Regions from separate parts of the Salinicola endophyticus genome, predicted to be linked through region 3. Evidence: predicted binding sites of a transcription regulator. Region 3 holds the regulator's gene; each other region holds the start of a gene.
The links. Region 3 encodes LexA, which represses DNA repair genes until DNA is damaged. Its sites were predicted from a motif close to TACTGTNTANNTANACAGTA; they were not measured.
Positions count from the first base shown of each region.

Region 1: ABV408_RS02600 (DUF1654 domain-containing protein) is a predicted target of LexA. The motif match lies at 2,514-2,533, and genes of this name have one in related genera.
Region 2: imuA (translesion DNA synthesis-associated protein ImuA) is a predicted target of LexA. The motif match lies at 2,478-2,497, and genes of this name have one in related genera.
Region 4: ABV408_RS13155 (DUF1654 domain-containing protein) is a predicted target of LexA. The motif match lies at 2,936-2,955, and genes of this name have one in related genera.

Region 1 covers NZ_CP159578.1:539,083-543,272, forward strand. The annotation lists gene ABV408_RS02585 (hypothetical protein) at 1-509, shown strand, start outside; gene ABV408_RS02590 (Y-family DNA polymerase) at 529-1,800, opposite strand; gene ABV408_RS02595 (translesion error-prone DNA polymerase V autoproteolytic subunit) at 1,797-2,249, opposite strand; gene ABV408_RS02600 (DUF1654 domain-containing protein) at 2,246-2,494, opposite strand; gene mobH (MobH family relaxase) at 2,807-4,190, shown strand, end outside.
Region 2 covers NZ_CP159578.1:4,239,534-4,243,723, reverse strand. The annotation lists gene ABV408_RS19120 (sodium-dependent transporter) at 1-673, shown strand, start outside; gene ABV408_RS19115 (PA3496 family putative envelope integrity protein) at 885-1,073, opposite strand; gene hexR (transcriptional regulator HexR) at 1,418-2,284, shown strand; gene imuA (translesion DNA synthesis-associated protein ImuA) at 2,642-3,268, shown strand; gene ABV408_RS19100 (DNA polymerase Y family protein) at 3,273-4,190, shown strand, end outside.
Region 3 covers NZ_CP159578.1:2,370,700-2,374,889, reverse strand. The annotation lists gene purU (formyltetrahydrofolate deformylase) at 1-135, shown strand, start outside; gene dinB (DNA polymerase IV) at 170-1,231, opposite strand; gene lexA (transcriptional repressor LexA) at 1,244-1,891, opposite strand; gene ABV408_RS10725 (TetR family transcriptional regulator) at 2,143-2,799, shown strand; gene nagZ (beta-N-acetylhexosaminidase) at 2,876-3,892, shown strand; gene ABV408_RS10715 (hypoxanthine-guanine phosphoribosyltransferase) at 3,961-4,190, shown strand, end outside.
Region 4 covers NZ_CP159578.1:2,931,093-2,935,282, reverse strand. The annotation lists gene ABV408_RS13185 (hypothetical protein) at 1-274, shown strand, start outside; gene ABV408_RS13180 (hypothetical protein) at 280-654, shown strand; gene ABV408_RS13175 (hypothetical protein) at 654-1,091, shown strand; gene ABV408_RS13170 (Com family DNA-binding transcriptional regulator) at 1,241-1,435, shown strand; gene ABV408_RS13165 (DNA adenine methylase) at 1,386-2,156, shown strand; gene ABV408_RS13160 (hypothetical protein) at 2,186-2,494, opposite strand; gene ABV408_RS13155 (DUF1654 domain-containing protein) at 2,672-2,917, opposite strand; gene ABV408_RS13150 (LysE family translocator) at 3,397-3,990, opposite strand; gene ABV408_RS13145 (TetR/AcrR family transcriptional regulator) at 4,131-4,190, shown strand, end outside.

The sequences.
Region 1 (4,190 bases), 1.8 Mb from region 3:
AGACCGATTTAGATAGGCTGCAATCGATGGTACGCAGTAACGGCAAACGTTTTGTTGCGATGGCAGTGTTTCCGCAGCTCACCACTAATGCAGACTATATTTTGGCCGGGCTGTTAGTGAGTTATGCGAGATTGTTTTTGGGTGCCAAGAATAATTCTTCTAGGCTACAGCTTAAACCTGAACAAGTCTTTGGGGGGAAGAGCGATGTAAGGAGTTGTCACGACAATCTAATTGATAAGAGGCATGGTGTTTATGCGCACGAGGAGATTAGTACGGGCTATGTTCGCTTGAACATTGCTATTGGTGCTGAAGGGGATTATTCGGTTAAAGATAACTCTGGCCAACAAAGTCTATCTTTCTATCCTGGTGTTATTCCTGATTTTTACAAATGCCTGATTTGTTTGCGTGATTATCTGGGTGGCAAGATATTAGAGGACACTGCAAAGTTGAATTCAAAGTTGAATGATGAGTATCGAGAGCTAATCTTAGAAAAGCTAAAACCTTCCTGATGTTTGCTTCAATGTAAGGTTATGTTTTTGCGGTTGGCAACTCGTTCCATCGTGTGGTGTAGCGCTGCGTCAGCAGCTCCGCCTTGAGCTTCCAATCCGCTCTGCCCCTCGTGCCGCCTAGCCTCACCGTGCCGCGGCCCATACGCCGGTTCAGCTCGTCCATCACCGCGCTTACCTTGGCCGATCGCTCACGCTCGGCATCACTCGCCGGGGAGTCGAAGATATCGTGCTGCAGAGAGTCGGCCTGCACGAGGTCGAGCATCATCACGCCCGCTTTCATGTAGCGATAGCCGTCGCGCCAGATGCGCGACAGCGCTGTTTGGGCGGCTCCGACGATCACGCGGGTATCGTTACTGGGGTGGGGGAGCTGCACGACCAGCGCGGGATAATATTGCGCCAGGTCTTCGCGGTGCTTGTTCGTTTTCAGGTGAACCTGAATCGCCCGTGCCACGCTGCCTTGCTTGCGCAGCTTCTCGGCGCCGCGGGCAGCGTGGGCGCGGATGGCAGCACGCACTTCCTGCGGATCTGACGTCAGCCGCCCGAACGACCGACTGGTCATGATGTTCTTCTTCGGCTCGCCATAGTCGTCGGTGTCGATGCAGTCGATGCCACGGAGCTCGTAGACCAGTCGTTCCTGCACGACGCTGAATCTGGCGCGGATCCGCTTCGGGTCTGCCTCCCGCAACTGCCATGCCGTCACGATCCCCATCTGACTAAGCCGCTGGCCCAGGCGGCCGGAGACGCCCCACAGGTCGGTGACGGGTGTGTCCTCGAGGATCCGACGGGTGATCTCGCTATCGGGCTGAAGTAGGCACACGCCCTCGTAAACGGCCACTTTCTTCGCCAGTTTGTTGGCAACCTTGGCCAGCGTCCGGCTGGTCGACAGCCCGACGCTCACCGGGATACCGGTATTGCGGCGCACGACGTATCGAAGCCGCTGGCAGTGATCCTTGAGCCGCTCAATCCGGAATCCATCGAACCCGAGGAAGCTCTCGTCGATGGAGTAGATCTCGACGTCGGGAGTGAACTCGCGGAGCGTCGCGGTCACCCGTCGGCTCATATCGCCATATAGGGTGTAGTTGCTCGAGACCAGTATCAGCTCACGCCGTACGGAGGGAGGGATCTTGAACGCCGGCGCCCCCATCTCGACCAACTGTTTAGCTTCGTTCGAGCGAGCGATCACGCAGCCGTCGTTATTCGACAGTACGGCCAGCGGCCGTCCTTCCCAGTCAGGGCGGAACACCCGCTCGCACGACGCGTAGAAGTTGTTGCAATCGACGAGCCCGATCACTTCCCGGAGCGCCCGCGTCGCAGCGAATGGACGTTGTCTGTCACCACACCCCAGCAATGGCACTCACACCCCGCGAGCGGGATTGGCGGGAAGTGCTCGTTTCCCGAGCACAGGTAGTAGCGCTGGCCAATTTTCTGCATCTGCTTGCACGTCAGCTCTCCGTCCACCGCCATGATCACGACATCTCCCACCGTCGCCTCAAGAGAGCGATCGACGATCAGCAGATCGCCATCGTAGATCCCGTGACGCTCCATCGAATGCCCTTTGGCCCGAACGAAGAACGTCGCCGTAGGGTGCGGGATCAGCAGTTCATTCAGGTCGAGCGTCGTCTCGAGGTAGTCATCCGCCGGCGACGGGAAGCCCGCGCGGACCTCGCCTGCGGCGAGCGGTATCGAAGACCGCGGCGCGCCCAGGTCGGCCTGGCCAAGGACATCGACGATGGTGTTCATGACGCTGCCTCCGCTTCGGTAGGGTCCCAAGCGATCAGCGCTTCGGCGGGGCCGCCCCGGGTGACAGTGACGTAATCTAGCTCGTCGAACTCGTCGAGTATGCGATCCCATGCGATCGGGTCGTCTTCATCTAGCCGGAACAGCGTGACCTCGAACTGCTCGCGATTGCGCGCCCTGGCGAGCTGCTGCTGGATGCGGCGGACGAGGGTTTGATAGGACTGCTGGCGCTTCGTCGATGAGGGCATGGCAGCGTGCTCCTAAGAATACTGTATGCATGTACAGTATCTATCAGAAAGCCAGGCGCTGTCGAATGATTGCCAATGGGAGGGCTCGCGAAGCACTGAATGCGCGTCGAACTGAATTAACGTTTCTCCTTCGCACGTCAGCAAGCAGCAGGCCTCATAGACGGATCATTCAGCTGCTGGAACAGATCGATGCTACTAGAGCGACTTCGCTCGTGGGGACGCGCGCGCTCGGTGAGGCGGCAGGGAGCGGGGCTGGGGCTGGAGTACCCTAGTAGTGGACCAGAACTCCTCGCCTTACCGCGTCGTCAGCAGATGCTCAAAATGCTCTGGGACACGACATCGCTGACCCAAGAGGCTTTCGACGACTACATCCTGGCACCGATTCAGCGCTATGCGGAGCTGGTGCAGCAGCTTCCCGCCTCGGAGTCTCATCACCACTCTTACGCCGGAGGCATGCTCGATCACGCGTTAGAGATGGCGTGCTACGGGCTGAAGCTACGTCAGCGTCACCTGCTACCCCCGGGGGCCAAGCCCGAAGATCAAAGTTCTTCGGGAGAGTTATGGAGTGCGGCGATCATCTACGCCGCATTGATGCATGACGTGGCGAAGACGCTCGTCGATATCGAGATTCATTTAGAGGATGGAAAGACCTGGAGGCTCTGGCACGGTCCGATACCCGCTCCGTACAGGGTTCGATACCGTCCGGGGCGAGACTACAACCTGCACGCCGCGCTAAACCCGATGCTATGTCAGCAAGTGCTGGGCCCGCACGTACTTGACTGGCTCCTGTCGCAGCCCCGCCTGTTCGGGTTACTCACCTATACCATCTCTGGTCACACAGACCGCGGTGGCATCATTGCGGAAATCGTACACCAGGCGGATCGCGCTAGCGTCTCGAAGGCTATGGGTGGTGATCCGCTGCAGGCGCTCGCTGCGCCCGTCGAATCGCTTCAACGCAAGCTCGCTGACGGGCTGCGCTACATGGTCAAGGAGCAGTTTCAACTTAACCAGAAAGGCGGTGTGGCCTGGCTGACGGACGAGGCTCTTTGGCTGGTATCACCTAGAGCCGTTAATGAACTCAAAGCATATCTTTATGACCAGGGCGTGAAGAGCATTCCCTCGGATCTAACTCGCTTATACGGCGAGCTGCAAGCGCATGGGTTGATAGAAGAGGTTGCCGAAGGAAAGTCGGTATGGAAGTGCCAAGTCTCGGATGGAGACTGGGCCTATTCGCTGAACATGATCAAGATCTCCCCAACTTTGATCTGGGGAACGGGTGACAAGCCTGAGCCTTTTAAAGGAAAAGTTGTTACACTTGGTTACGATGAGGTTGGGGACAGCAACCCGGAGCCACAAAGCAGCGATCAGGAAATAGGCGCCAGCGTAGAGCATGAAGCCAAGAAAGCAGCAGGAGAAAGTACTTCAGTGCAAGTGAATAAAGATTCTCCTGTTACAGATGTTCCTGATTCTTCGGGAAGCATTGCTTCAGGCGGGAGCTTAGATGATGACCTGTTATCCATTTTTAGTGATCTCTCACCTGGTATTGATGGGCAAGCCAATGGAGAAGACGTCGAGTCTAAGACCGTCGTGGACGACATGAAACGAAGGGCGACAGAAGTGGCTACATCCAATATCTCTTCGGATGACTTGGCACCCGGTAGCGGGGGGAGCAGCAACCTTGGTGGGGTTGGCGAGC
Region 2 (4,190 bases), 1.9 Mb from region 3:
CGCGCTGGGTCACGCCTTCTTCACCCTGTCGCTGGGCATGGGCATCATGATGGCCTACGGCTCCTACCTGGGGCAGGACGTCGATCTGATCAAGACCGCGCGTACCGTGGTGATCCTGGATACGGTGATCGCCCTCGGCGCCGGCATGGCGATCTTCCCGGTGGTCTTCGCCAACAATCTCGACCCCAGCGCCGGCCCGGGCCTGCTCTTCGTCACCCTGCCGCTGGCGTTCATCGACATGCCCTGGGGGCTGGCGTTCGGCACCATCTTCTTCGCCCTGCTCACGGTAGCCGCGCTGACCTCGGCGATCTCGCTGCTGGAGCCGGTCACCGAGTTCCTCGAAGAGCGCACGCCGCTGTCGCGCCTCGGTTCGGCGTTCGTCGCCGCGCTGGCGACCTGGAGCCTGGGGATCGCCGCGCTGCTGGCGTTCAACCTCTGGTCCGGCTTCCAGCCGTTCGGCTTCAACGTCTTCGATCTGCTCGATGCGCTCACCAGCAAGCTGATGCTGCCGCTGACCGGGCTCGCGGTGATCGTCTTCACCGCCTGGTTCCTGGACAGCGACGACGTCAAGCAGGAGCTGGGCCTGGGGCCGAAAGGGCGCATGCTGTGGCACTACGTGTCGCGCTACGTCGCCCCCATCGGCGTCATCGTGGTGTTCTTCAACAGCCTCTGATGCTCAGAAGCGCTTGAGTTTCGAAAGCGCCTGTTTTCACAAGCTGAAAGACGCAAACGGCAGGGGCCCGGGAGCATGATGCTCCCGGGCCCCGGTGTCGTTTTAGCGCCGGCATCGGCGCGAAAGAAGGGGCAGGGCAGCGGCCGCGTGGCGCTGCCCCGAGGGCCAGACACCCCCTCAGCGGGGCGCCTGATGTGCCGGACGAACCGCCCTAGTCGGGCAGCTCGGCGATATGCTGCTGCAGACGGCGCCTCTCCGCGCGCTGTTCGATACCGCGACGCGCCTTCAGGTAGCGTACCGCGGCGCGACGCTTGCGCTGCTCGTGCTCGTCGACTTCGAGATGCATGAAAATGTCGAAAATTTCGCTCTTCAGGGCGTGAAGATTTTCAATGTCCTTCATTGATCGAATCTCCTGGCATCCTCAGGTCATCGGGTTGGGTGCCCGACATGCATACTATACCCAACTTTACAAGATCGTGACGTCCGACTTTTTTCCCTTTTTCGGCGCCCGGTGGGCGCGTGCTCCCGCCCGGCGAGTGGGGCATACTTAGGGTTTGTACGAAAAGTCGGCGAGCGAAGGTAAGACAAGGCAAAAATCGACGAAAAAGCGGAGTTTACGGGGTGTAAATGAGCATTTTGAGCCGATTTTTAACGCCGTATTGCCGAGCGCAGGCAGTTTTCGTATAGACCCTAGCCACCCCACGCTAAAGCGAGACCGATAATGCTGCGATACGAGGGATGGGCATGAGCCGTTCGCTGTTCGACGAACTGCGTGTGCACATGGATCGCCTGCGGCGCTCCGAGCAGAAAGTCGCCCGTTTCGTGCTGCGCCACCCCGAAGAAGTGATCCTGATGCGGATCACCGATCTCGCCAGCGAAGCCCAGGTGAGCGAGCCGACGGTGGTGCGCTTCTGCCGCGCCATGGGCATGGCCGGCTTCCAGGAGTTCAAGCTCAAGCTGGCCCAGATGATGGCCAAGGGCAGCCAGTACGCGCAGTTCTCGCTGACCGATGCCGAGAGCGTCTCCGAGTTCTCCCACGGCATCTTCGATACCACCATCGAGACCCTCGAGCAGGTACGCGACAGCCTCGACAACGAGGCGCTGGGCCGCGCGATCGCCGCGCTGGCGGTGGCCAATCGGGTCGAGTTCTACGGCTATGGCGCCTCCGGCGTGGTCGCCGCCGACGCCCAGCACAAGTTCTTCCGCCTGCAGATCCAGACCTCGGCCTACGCCGATCCGCACATGCAGGCGATGTCGGCGGCGACGCTGAAGGTCGGCGATGTGGTGGTGGCGATCTCCCAGACCGGACGCACCCGGGCGCTGCTGGCCAGCGCCAAGACCGCGGTCAAGGCGGGGGCCACGGTGATCGGGCTGTGTCCCAGCGACTCGCCGCTGGCCCATGAGGTGAGTCTGGTGCTGCCGGTGGACGTGCAGGAGGATACCGAGGTCTACATCCCCATGACCTCGCGTATCGCGCATCTATTGACCATCGATGTGCTGGCGGTGGGCGTGGCCAAGAACCGCGGCCCGCAGATCAGCGACCAGCTCAAGGCGATCAAGCGCAGCCTGGGCACGCTACGGGTGCCCAATACCCCCTCGTCCTCGGCCTGACGCACACGCCTTCTCGGTTCCGCGCTCTCGGACGCCGTTCTCTCGAATCCCGCTCTCTCTGTCTTCTCTCTTCCTTTTCCCCGGCGCTTGCCGGGGCGCGCCCGTGCGGTCCATGCGTTCGTTCAAGATTCGTTCGATCAGACGTTGCCTGCCCGCGCGGTAGCCGGGCTGCTGAGCGATGTCATGTCATTAATACTGTATATATAGACAGTATTTGGGTTTGTGAGCGACACTATCCCCTTCGAAGGCCAGGGGGATGTCGCCCATGTCTGAGTGTCATCGTCAGCTTTGCCGTCACGGTGACGCGAGCTGCCGCCTCCGGTGTGCCTGGCGTTGCCATTGCCGGAGCCGCGGGCGGTGAGCGCGCTCGATCGGCTGCTCGATAGCCGCGTCGTCTGGCGCGCCCAGGAGAGCGCCGCCGAGGCCCCTGCCAGCGCGATCGCCAGTGGTCACCCGGCGCTGGATGCGGTGCTGCCGGCGGGCGGCTGGCCGCGCGGGGCGATCAGCGAGCTGCTCTGTGGCGGTGCCGGCAGCGGGGAGCTCGCGCTGCTGTGGCCGCTGCTGGCGCGTCTGACCCGCGAGCAGCGGCCGGTGGTGCTGGTGGCGCCGCCGGCGCTGCCCTATCCGGCGGCCTGGCGGCGCGCCGGGATCGAACTCGACCACTGCCACTGGCTCGACGTGAGCGGGCGCGAAGCGCTCTGGGCCACCGAGCAGTGCCTGCGGGCCGGCTGCTGTGCGGCGGTGCTGGCGTGGCTGCCGCAGGCCGATGCGCGCGCGCTGCGCCGGCTGCAGGTGGCCGCGGCGAGCGGCGATACCCTGGGCTTCGTGCATCGGCCGCTGGCGCGCGCCAGCGAGGCGTCGCCGGCGGCGCTGCGACTGCGCCTCCACCCGCCGGGCACCGGGCGCACGCCGGCGCTGGAATTGCTCAAGTGTCGCGGCGGATGGCCGCGCGCCACGCACATCGCCTTCGGCGCGGGGACGTGACGCCGTGCGCTGGGCCTGTCTGCTGTTTCCGCGGCTGGCGCTGGAGGGGGCGCTGCGTCGCCGCGACGACCCCACGGCACCTTTCGCGCTGCTGGAGGGCGCGCCGCCGCGCCAGCGTATTCGTGCCGCGAATCAGGCCGCGCGCGACCAGGGGGTCAAACCCGGCCAGCCGCGTGGGCTGGCCGAGGCCTTCTGCCCGGCGCTGAAATGCGCCCCGCTGGAGGCCACGGCGGTGGAGCGCTGGCGCCAGCGTCTGGCCGCCTGGGCCTACGCCTACAGTGGTCAGGTGAGTCTCGACTATCCGCATGCGCTGGTATTCGAGGTCGCCAGCAGTCTGGCCCTGTTCGGCCCCTGGCCGACGTTCGAGGCGCGGCTACGCGGTGAGCTCGCCGCGCTGGGATTTACCCACCGCCTGGTGGTGGCGCCCAATCCGGCGGCGGCGCGGGTGCTGGCCAACGCCCACGATGGCCTGGCGGTGGACGATGCCGGGCTGGAAGCGGCGCTGGCGAGGCTACCGCTGGCGCGCAGCGGGCTGACGGCGGAGAGCGTGCAGACCCTGAACCGCAGCGGCTTCCGGCGGCTCGGTGAGCTGTTCACGCTGCCGCGCCCGGCGCTGGCGCGACGCTTCGGTGGCGGCGTGATGCGCCATCTCGGCGAGCTGCGCGGGGAGTGGCCGCTGGCGCTGGCGGTCTATCGCCCGGCGATGCACTTCTCGCGCAGCTTCGAGTTCGAACGCCCGGTGCACGCCATCGCCGGGCTGGCCTTTCCGCTCAAACGCCTGCTGCAGGAGCTGAGCGCTTTCCTGCGCGGCCAGGATGCCGGGGTCGAGCGTTTCAGCCTGGTGCTGGGGCTGGAGGGTGGCCCGGCGCAGCGCTTCGAGGTTGGCCTGCTGGCCCCCCAGCGCGACGCCGAGACGCTGCTC
Region 3 (4,190 bases):
TCGCACTGCCATACACCCCAGGACCTGGTTCGGCTGGGGCGTGACGTGGAGAAGGCGGTGCTCGCCCGTGGCCTGCGCTGGCACCTGCAGGACCGCGTGCTGATCCACGGCAACAAGACCGTCGTCTTCTCCTGAGCCCCTGTGCGGTGCCGGCGTCGCGCCTGCGGCGTCAGGTCGGCTGCTCGCCGTCGAACAGACTGAGCTGGCGCTGTTCGGCCTCCGGCGCCAGGCGCACGCCGACCCCGAGCAGGCGCACCGGGCGGCCGCCGCGCTGCCAGGCGCTCTCCAGCAGCTCGTGGAAGCGCGCGTGGATCACGCCGCGGGCGCCGGTCTCCTGGGTGGTGCTGGTGAAGTCGTGAAAGCGCACCTTGACGAACTGCTTGCCGATGTCGGGATTGCCATGGCGGGCCAGGCGTTCGTCGAGACGCGCGATCAGCGGTGCCAGTGCCTGGTGGCACTGGGCGAGGTCCGGCAGATCGCTGTCGTAGGTGGTCTCGACGCTGACCGACTTGCGCTCGCGGGTGACGTTGACCGGGCGGTCGTCGATGCCGTGGGCCAGCTCGTGCAGGCGCTGGCCGAACTTGCCGAAAGCGTCGAGCAACTGCTCCAGCGGCCGGGCGCGCAGTTCGGCACAGGTAGCGATGCCGAGCCCCTCCAGCTTGGCGGCGGTGGCAGGACCGACCCCGTGCAGCTTGTCGACCGCCAGCCCCTCGATGAAGCTTGCCATCTGTGCGGGGGGAATCACGAACAGGCCATCCGGCTTGTCCCAGTCGCTGGCGATCTTGGCCAGGAACTTGTTGGGCGCCACGCCCACCGAGACCACGATGCCGGTACGCGCGAGCACTTCCTGCTTGAGCCAGTGCGCCATCCAGGTCGCGCTGCCCTGGAAACGGGTGACCTCGCTGACGTCGAGATAGGCTTCGTCGAGAGAGAGCGGCTCCACCAGCGGGGTCAGCTCGTGGAATACCGCTTGAATGTCATGCGAGACGCGGCGGTAGCGATCGAAGTCGGGCTTCAGCAGCTTGAGCTCGGGGCACAGGCGCAGGGCGCGTGCGGTGGGCATCGCCGAATGGATGCCGTAGCGCCGGGCCGGGTAGTTGCAGGTGGCGATGACCCCGCGCTTGTCGGCACTGCCGCCGATCGCCAGCGGCAGGTCGCGTAGCCTGGGGTCGTCGCGCATTTCCACCGCGGCGTAGAAGCAGTCGCAGTCCGCGTGGAGGATCTTGCGCATGGCCGCTGGCGTCTACTGCAGGCCCAGGCCGTTGCCGCCGCGGATGATGCCTACGCCGAGACCCTCGATATCCAGCTGCTGATGTTCCAGGTCGACCTCGATGGGGGCGAAGTCGGCGTTTTCCGCCAGCAGGGTGACGCGGCGCCCGTGCCGGTGGAAGCGTTTGACCGTGACCTCGTCATCGAGCCGGGCGACCACGATCTGGCCGTCGCGCACTTCCTGGGTGCGATGCACGGCGAGCAGGTCGCCATCGAGGATGCCGATGTCTTTCATCGACAGCCCGCGCACACGCAGCAGGTAGTCGGCCCTGGGGGCGAAGTAGTCCGCCGGCAGCGGGCAGTAGCGGTCGATGTGCTCGGCGGCGAGAATCGGGCTACCGGCGGCGACGTTGCCCACGATCGGCAGGCCGGTTTCGGCGGGGTCGGTGGGTTCCGGGGTGCCGGCCGCAGCGGGCAGACGGATCCCGCGGGATGTCCCCGGAATCATGCGGATCACACCCTTGCGATCGAGCGCACGCAGGTGCTCCTCGGCGGCATTGGGAGAGCGGAATCCCAGCGCCTTGGCGATCTCGGCGCGGGTGGGTGGATAGCCGAACTCGGTCATCGTCTTGACGATGAAATCGTAGACGTTCTGCTGCCGGGCGGTGAGCGGTCTCGACATTGGGCGTCTCCCCGGGGCCTGTCAGGGCGTGGTCATGTATACAGTCTGGAATTGTATCCAGTCCTGCTGGGCAGGGAAAGGGGGCAAAGCGCAGAGCGCCTTCGACGTTTGCCGCGATTGTGCCGTGGCGCCGGGGGTGGTTAGATTCGAAAGCGTTTCAAACAGGCGTTTTTTAGCTGATTCGACAGGCGTTGGCCGGCAGGTTCGATGCCCGTGAACAGCCGCCGATATCGACAGGAAAGAGGTAGTCCATGGCTCAGTCCGACACTGTGACCCGCATTCTCGACACCGCCGAGGTGTTGTTCGCCGAGAAGGGGTTCGCCGAGACGTCGCTGCGCAACATCACCACCCGGGCCAAGGTCAATCTGGCGGCGGTCAACTATCATTTCGGCTCCAAGAAGGCGCTGATCCAGGCGGTCTTCGCGCGCTATCTCGACCCCTTCTCCGAGCGCCTCAATCACGCGCTCGACGGGCTCGAGCGTCACTATGGCGGGCAGGCCATCCCCCTCGAGGTGCTGCTCGAGCGCCTGGCCGAGAGCGTGCTCGAGGTACCGGCGGAGCGCCACAGTCTCAAGATCTTCATGAAGCTCCTGGGACTCGCCTATACCCAGGCCCAGGGGCATCTGCGACGCTATATCCAGGCGCACTATGGCGAAACCTTCCACCGCTTCGTCGCCTGCCTGCGTCTGGCCACGCCCGGGTTGCCGGAGGCGGAGCGCTTCTGGCGCCTCCACTTCATGCTCGGGACCGTGGTATTCACGCTCTCCGGACTGGATGCGCTGCGCGATATCGCCGACAACGAGTATCACGAGCATGTCACCGTGCGCGATCTGATCCGACGACTCAAGCCGGTGGTAGCGGCGGGCATGCTGGCACCGCTGGAGCCGCCGGAGGCGGCAGCGAGCTGACGCCGCAGTGCCGACCTCTGTCATGACGCCGGCGGGTCGTCTAGAATCGGGCGCTTCACGGTTTCAGGTAACGGCTATGACACAACCGCTGGGTCCGGTAATGCTGGACGTCGAGGGCACTCGACTGCGCGAGGAGGAGCGGCGGCTGCTGTCCCGTCCCGAGGTCGGGGGCGTCATCCTGTTTGCGCGCAACACCCCGGATGCAGGCACCACCCAGGCGCTGATCGGTGAGATTCGCGCTTGCCGCCCGGACCTGCTGGTCGCCATCGACCAGGAGGGCGGGCGCGTGCAGCGGCTCAAGCAGGGCGTGACCCGGCTGCCGCCGATGGCGACCCTGGGGCGGCAATTCGCCGAGGCGCCGGAGGCCGCGCTGGCCCTGGCTCTGGACACCGGTTGGCTGCTGGGCATGGAGATGGCCGCGTGCGGTTTCGACCTGACCTTCGCCCCGGTGCTCGACCTCGACGATGACCAGTCGCCGGCGATCGGCTCGCGCAGCTTCTCGCCCGACCCGGAGGTGGTCGCGGCGCTGGCCGGTGCCTTCATCGATGGCCTGCACGATGCCGGCATGGTCGCCATCGGCAAGCACTTTCCCGGCCATGGCGGGGCGCGTCAGGATTCGCACCATGCGGTGGCCCGGGATCCGCGCTCGCTGGAGGCGCTGCGCGCGCACGATCTGGTGCCGTTTGCGCGGCTGGCGAGCAAGCTCGATGCGGTGATGCCGGCGCATGTGATCTTTCCTGCCTTCGACGAGCGCCCGGCGGGCTTTTCGCCCAGCTGGCTGGGGCTGCTGCGCGAAGAGCTCGGCTTCAAGGGGGCGATCTTCTCCGACGACCTGACCATGGCGGCGGCCCACGCTGCCGGAACGCCGGCGGCGCGCGCCGAGGCGGCCTGGGCCGCCGGCTGCGACATGGCGGTGATCTGCAATGACCCCGCAGCGGCGCGGGAGGTGGTGGATGCGTGCAGCGGACGCCAGGCGCCGCGGATCGCCAAGCTGCGTTACGCCCGCGCCCGGCCGAGCCTCGAGTCGCTGGCGGTGATCTCGCGCTGGCGGCGTACCCACGCCCGCTTGGAAGCCCTCAACGAGGCGGAGTGATCCGCCCTCTGTCCCCAGGCGGCGCCGGCCCTGCCGGTTGCCGCCCACTGCTATTGATACGGAATACGATGACTCAATCTACGCCCCCCGACGCGCTGAACTCGATGCAGGAGGTCATGGACAACGCCGACTGTCTGATCGACCAGGCCCAGGTAGAGCAGGCCCTCGACCGGATGGCCGCGGCGATCACCCGCGATCTCGGCGACAAGCTGCCGGTGTTCTACTGCGTGATGAACGGCGGTCTGATCACGACGGGGCATCTGTTGACCCGGCTCGGGTTCCCGCTCGAGGTCGACTA
Region 4 (4,190 bases), 560 kb from region 3:
GCGCTATTTGCAGTTTCGCTGGACATATCCGCACGCGGTGATTAACCCGCGACCGCTCGCAACAATGGAGTATGCTAACAACTATGTCCCGGGTGGTTCCGATAAAAAGCTATACCCCTCATATGACAAAGATGGCGTTCAGGTGGCATTGATAAGCAAGTCGAGTAATCAGCATGTCTTTGTGGATATATTCAAGACAGACATTTCTGCACCTTTTTTTGAAGAAAACGCGGCAGCCTATGTGTTCCTGCAAGCTATAGGGAGGTGGAAGTAAGAGCTATGAAGCTGATCATGCTACCCCAGCGAAGCGACAATACCGCTCAATACAGGGCAGCCGGGCCGGTGTTGACTGTCACCATCGGCGAGCATACCGACACTTTCGATTTCACCGACGCCCCCGATGGCGAATTCGACGGCTTCGCAAGCGACACGCTGCCGGTCTGCCCGATCCTGCGCGCCGAGAAATCGGGCGGTGAGCTGACCGTATGGGCGCTGGGCTGGTACGGCCCGCGCCCCGAACGCGAGATGCAGCACACGCCGGTAACGGACGACGCCGGCGAAGTCATCGACTACCACCCCGAGCCCGAGGCGGACTATGCCGAGCGGCTGGCGGCCTGGGAAGCGCTCACGCAGGAACGGGAGGTAACAATCTGATGGGCACTTTCACCCATACCCCAGCGCCGACGGATGCCGAGAAGCTGGCGGCGGCCCAGGCCGTCGCCCTCAAGCGCCTCAATGACGCTTACGACGCTGCGGCGCGGCCGCTGGTTCGGGATTACCCCGAGGTCGAGCGGCTGGGCTGGACCCAGCAGCTCAGCGAGGCCACCGCGTACCAGGCGTGGCTGGATGCCGGCGAGCAGGGCGAAGCACCCGCCACCCCGGCGCTGGCGGGTATCTTGCGCGGGCGAAACGGCACCACCGGCACCGAGACCCTGGCGGATCTCTGCCGCGCCGTGCTGACGCGCGCGGATGCGATGATTCAGTGGCAGGAATTCACCGGCGTGCGCCACCGCGGCGAATGGACGATCAACGACGCCCAGACGCCCGATGAGGCGCTGGCGGTAACGTGGGAGAAGTTAGTGGCCGAATAGGCCAGAAGAGAGGAGCGACCGGCACGGGTGCTGCAACACCGCGCGCCGGACCCGACAAGCAGTCCATGCCTGCAAGCCGGCCAGGGCTCCCCGCCTCGCGCGAGGCGATGTGAGTCTAGGCCAACCGTCCACGCGACAACAGGCTTGACATGGCAATCAGCGACATTCGTTGCGGCCGCTGTAACCGCATGCTGGCGCGTGCCAGCGAATTTCAGCTACTCGAAATCAAATGCCCGCGGTGCGGGCACATTCACACCCAGAGGGCCACGAGCCCCAGGAATCGGAGTATCGCTCGTGGCCAAACCTATCATTCCCTGGATGGGCGGCAAGCGCCGTCTCGCTAAGCGTATCTCGCGGCTAATGCCGCCTCACCAGTGCTACGTCGAGCCATTCGCCGGTGGTGCTGCGCTGTTCTTTCTGCGTGAAGATCCGGCCCCGGTTGAGGTCATCAACGACCTCAACGGCGACCTGGTCAATCTTTATCGCGTCGTGCAAAACCACCTCGAGGAGTTTGTGCGCCAGTTCAAGTGGGCGCTGACGAGCCGACAGATTTTCGAGTGGGAGAAGATAACGCGGCCGGAGACGCTGACTGACATCCAGCGCGCGGCCCGATTCTACTACCTGCAGCGGCTTACCTTCGGCGGCAACCCGAGCAGCTACAATTTCGGCACATCCACGACGACTCGGCCAGGGCTCAATCTGCTGAGGCTAGAGGAAAGCCTCTCCGAGGCTCACTTGCGCCTTGCCCGGACGTTCATTGAGAACCTGACGTGGCAGGCTTGTGTCGAGCGCTACGACCGCCCTCACACGCTGTTCTACATGGACCCTCCCTATCTCGACACCGGGGGTTATGGTGTCGAGTTTGGCATCGAGCAGTATGAGCAAATTGCGGAGATGATCGGTCGGATCAAGGGGCGAGCTATCGTGAGCCTCAACGACCACCCCGAGGTGCGCCGGATATTCGCTGGCTATCACATCGAGTCGGCCGACATCCGCTATACCGTGGGGGCGGGTGCAGCCAAGTCGGCCAAGGAGGTGCTTATCTGCAGCTGGCCTGTGGCGTAAATATGAGCGAGCGGTCGCTGTTGGCGATGCTACCAGCGCTTGATCTCGCCGCTGATCAGGTCCATGCACCGCGGCCCCCATAGGGACTCAGCCGCCGCCGGGCGCCAGAACATGAACCGGATCTGCGCTTGGCCGGTATTGAGCATGATGTGAGCGTGGGTGCCGATCGCCAGCCGGTCGTCCTGGTCAAGCTCGTCGATGCGGCACCGGCCCGAGTAGACGAGCTGTGCATGGGTCGCGTGGTACTCGATCCACTGGTCAGCCGGCGGCCGGCCCTCGTGCCAGCCGCGGTCGCGCCGGGTCTGCGCCCAGCTCTCAAGCGCCGCTCGATAATTCATCGCTCTCGCCCTCCAGCAGCTCCCGCCCATCACGTCCACACCAGCAGCAGTGGACGCCCGCCAAAACATCGCCGGCGAGCACGAAGCCGGCGATCTCTTCTCTCGCCTCGGTACTCTCTCGGGTTCCGCATGCACCGCATTCGACCTCTACCCATCCAGCGCCGATGGTGACTTCGATCACATCGCCGCCTCGGCCTCGGCCGGATTCCAGCTCACCAGCGCCTCGCCGTCGGCGGTGCGTGTCACTGTCACATAGTCGACGGTCTCGAACTCCTCGAGCAGACGATCCCAGTCTGCCGGGCTCTCGGTGTCGAAGCGCTCCAGTCGCACCTGCGTCGCCCCGCGGTTGTTGGCGCCGGTGATCTGGTGCCTTACGCGCTCGGCGAGCAGCTCATAGCTCGAGGGTTTGCGTGGCTTGGCCATCTGGTGATGCCTCCCAATTACTGTATTTGCATACAGTATCGCGAAGGAGTTGGCGAGTGTCGACTGGCTTGCGTGGTGGCCGCGATGTGAAGGGTGGGATAGATGGCGGGTAGGTGCTTTGGTGTAGCGTGACTATTTCGTGCGCTACGGCGTCGCAAAATCGCGTGGTTACGTCACGTTCTGTCGTGTGGTCACGGGGCCGCATGACCTAAGCGATTGATTTTAAAGTGTGTGAATAATGGCGCTTCGCCCTCCTAAGGGGCAGGTCATAGGTTCGAATCCTATCGGGGGCACCAAGTGACCTTCCTCACTGTCCCGCTTTTTGCTACCCGCTAGGCCCCACCAAACTCGGCATATGCAGGGTATGCAGTCAGGTATAGCTCTCCGTTCGACGCGCAGCCATCTACCCACGTGCCGCTAGGTATCCGAAAGATCGAATATACCAAGCCGTCTTGGCTCTCTCGGGACATCAAGAGGGCTCAACTCTGTATGAAGGCCCAGAAGACAGCGCCGATCATCAGCAGAGCGAAGGTGAGACGTAGCAACCGGGAGAAGAGAGGGCGCTGCACAAGGGGCCGAATGGCGCCGCCGACGCACATCCAGAAGATATTGGTGAACACGGCAACCGCCAGGCAAACCCCCATGGTGGCCACATAAGCGATGGCCGCTGGCGAGATCGGCAGCAGAAACTGCGAGTAGATCACCAGTAGTACCGCGTAGGACTTCGGGTTGAGCACGTTGAGCAGGACACCATCGCGCATCGTCAGGCGGGCGCCTTCGGCTGCGTGAGTGTCGAGTGGCGTGGTCGCGATGCGGTAGGCGAGGTAGAGCACATAGAGCCCGCCCACGATCTGTAGTGTCAGCTTCGCACTCGGCCAGGCTGCCAGTAGCGCCGCCAGACCCAGGGCAGCGGCCACCATCGATATCGCCAGCCCGGTCAGAATGCCCACATAGAGCGAGAGCGTCTTGCGCACCCCAAAGGTGGCGGATGTCGCCACGATGGTCATGGGGCCCGGCCCCGGAGAGCCGAACAACAGCATTGCCGTCATGGCGAGCGTGGTGAGTGGCGACATGAGCCTTCATCTCCGAGTGCGGTCTCTCGCAGCGACACCGGCGATGACATGTCATCGCCGTTCGGAACCGATCAGTACCGTTTGCGTAAGACGGTACTGATCATTACCATCCCATGTCAATCTCACAGAAGGGATAAACCATGCCGACACAGGCGCGTGAACGACTGATAGCGACAGCGGAAGCGCTCTTCTACCAACGC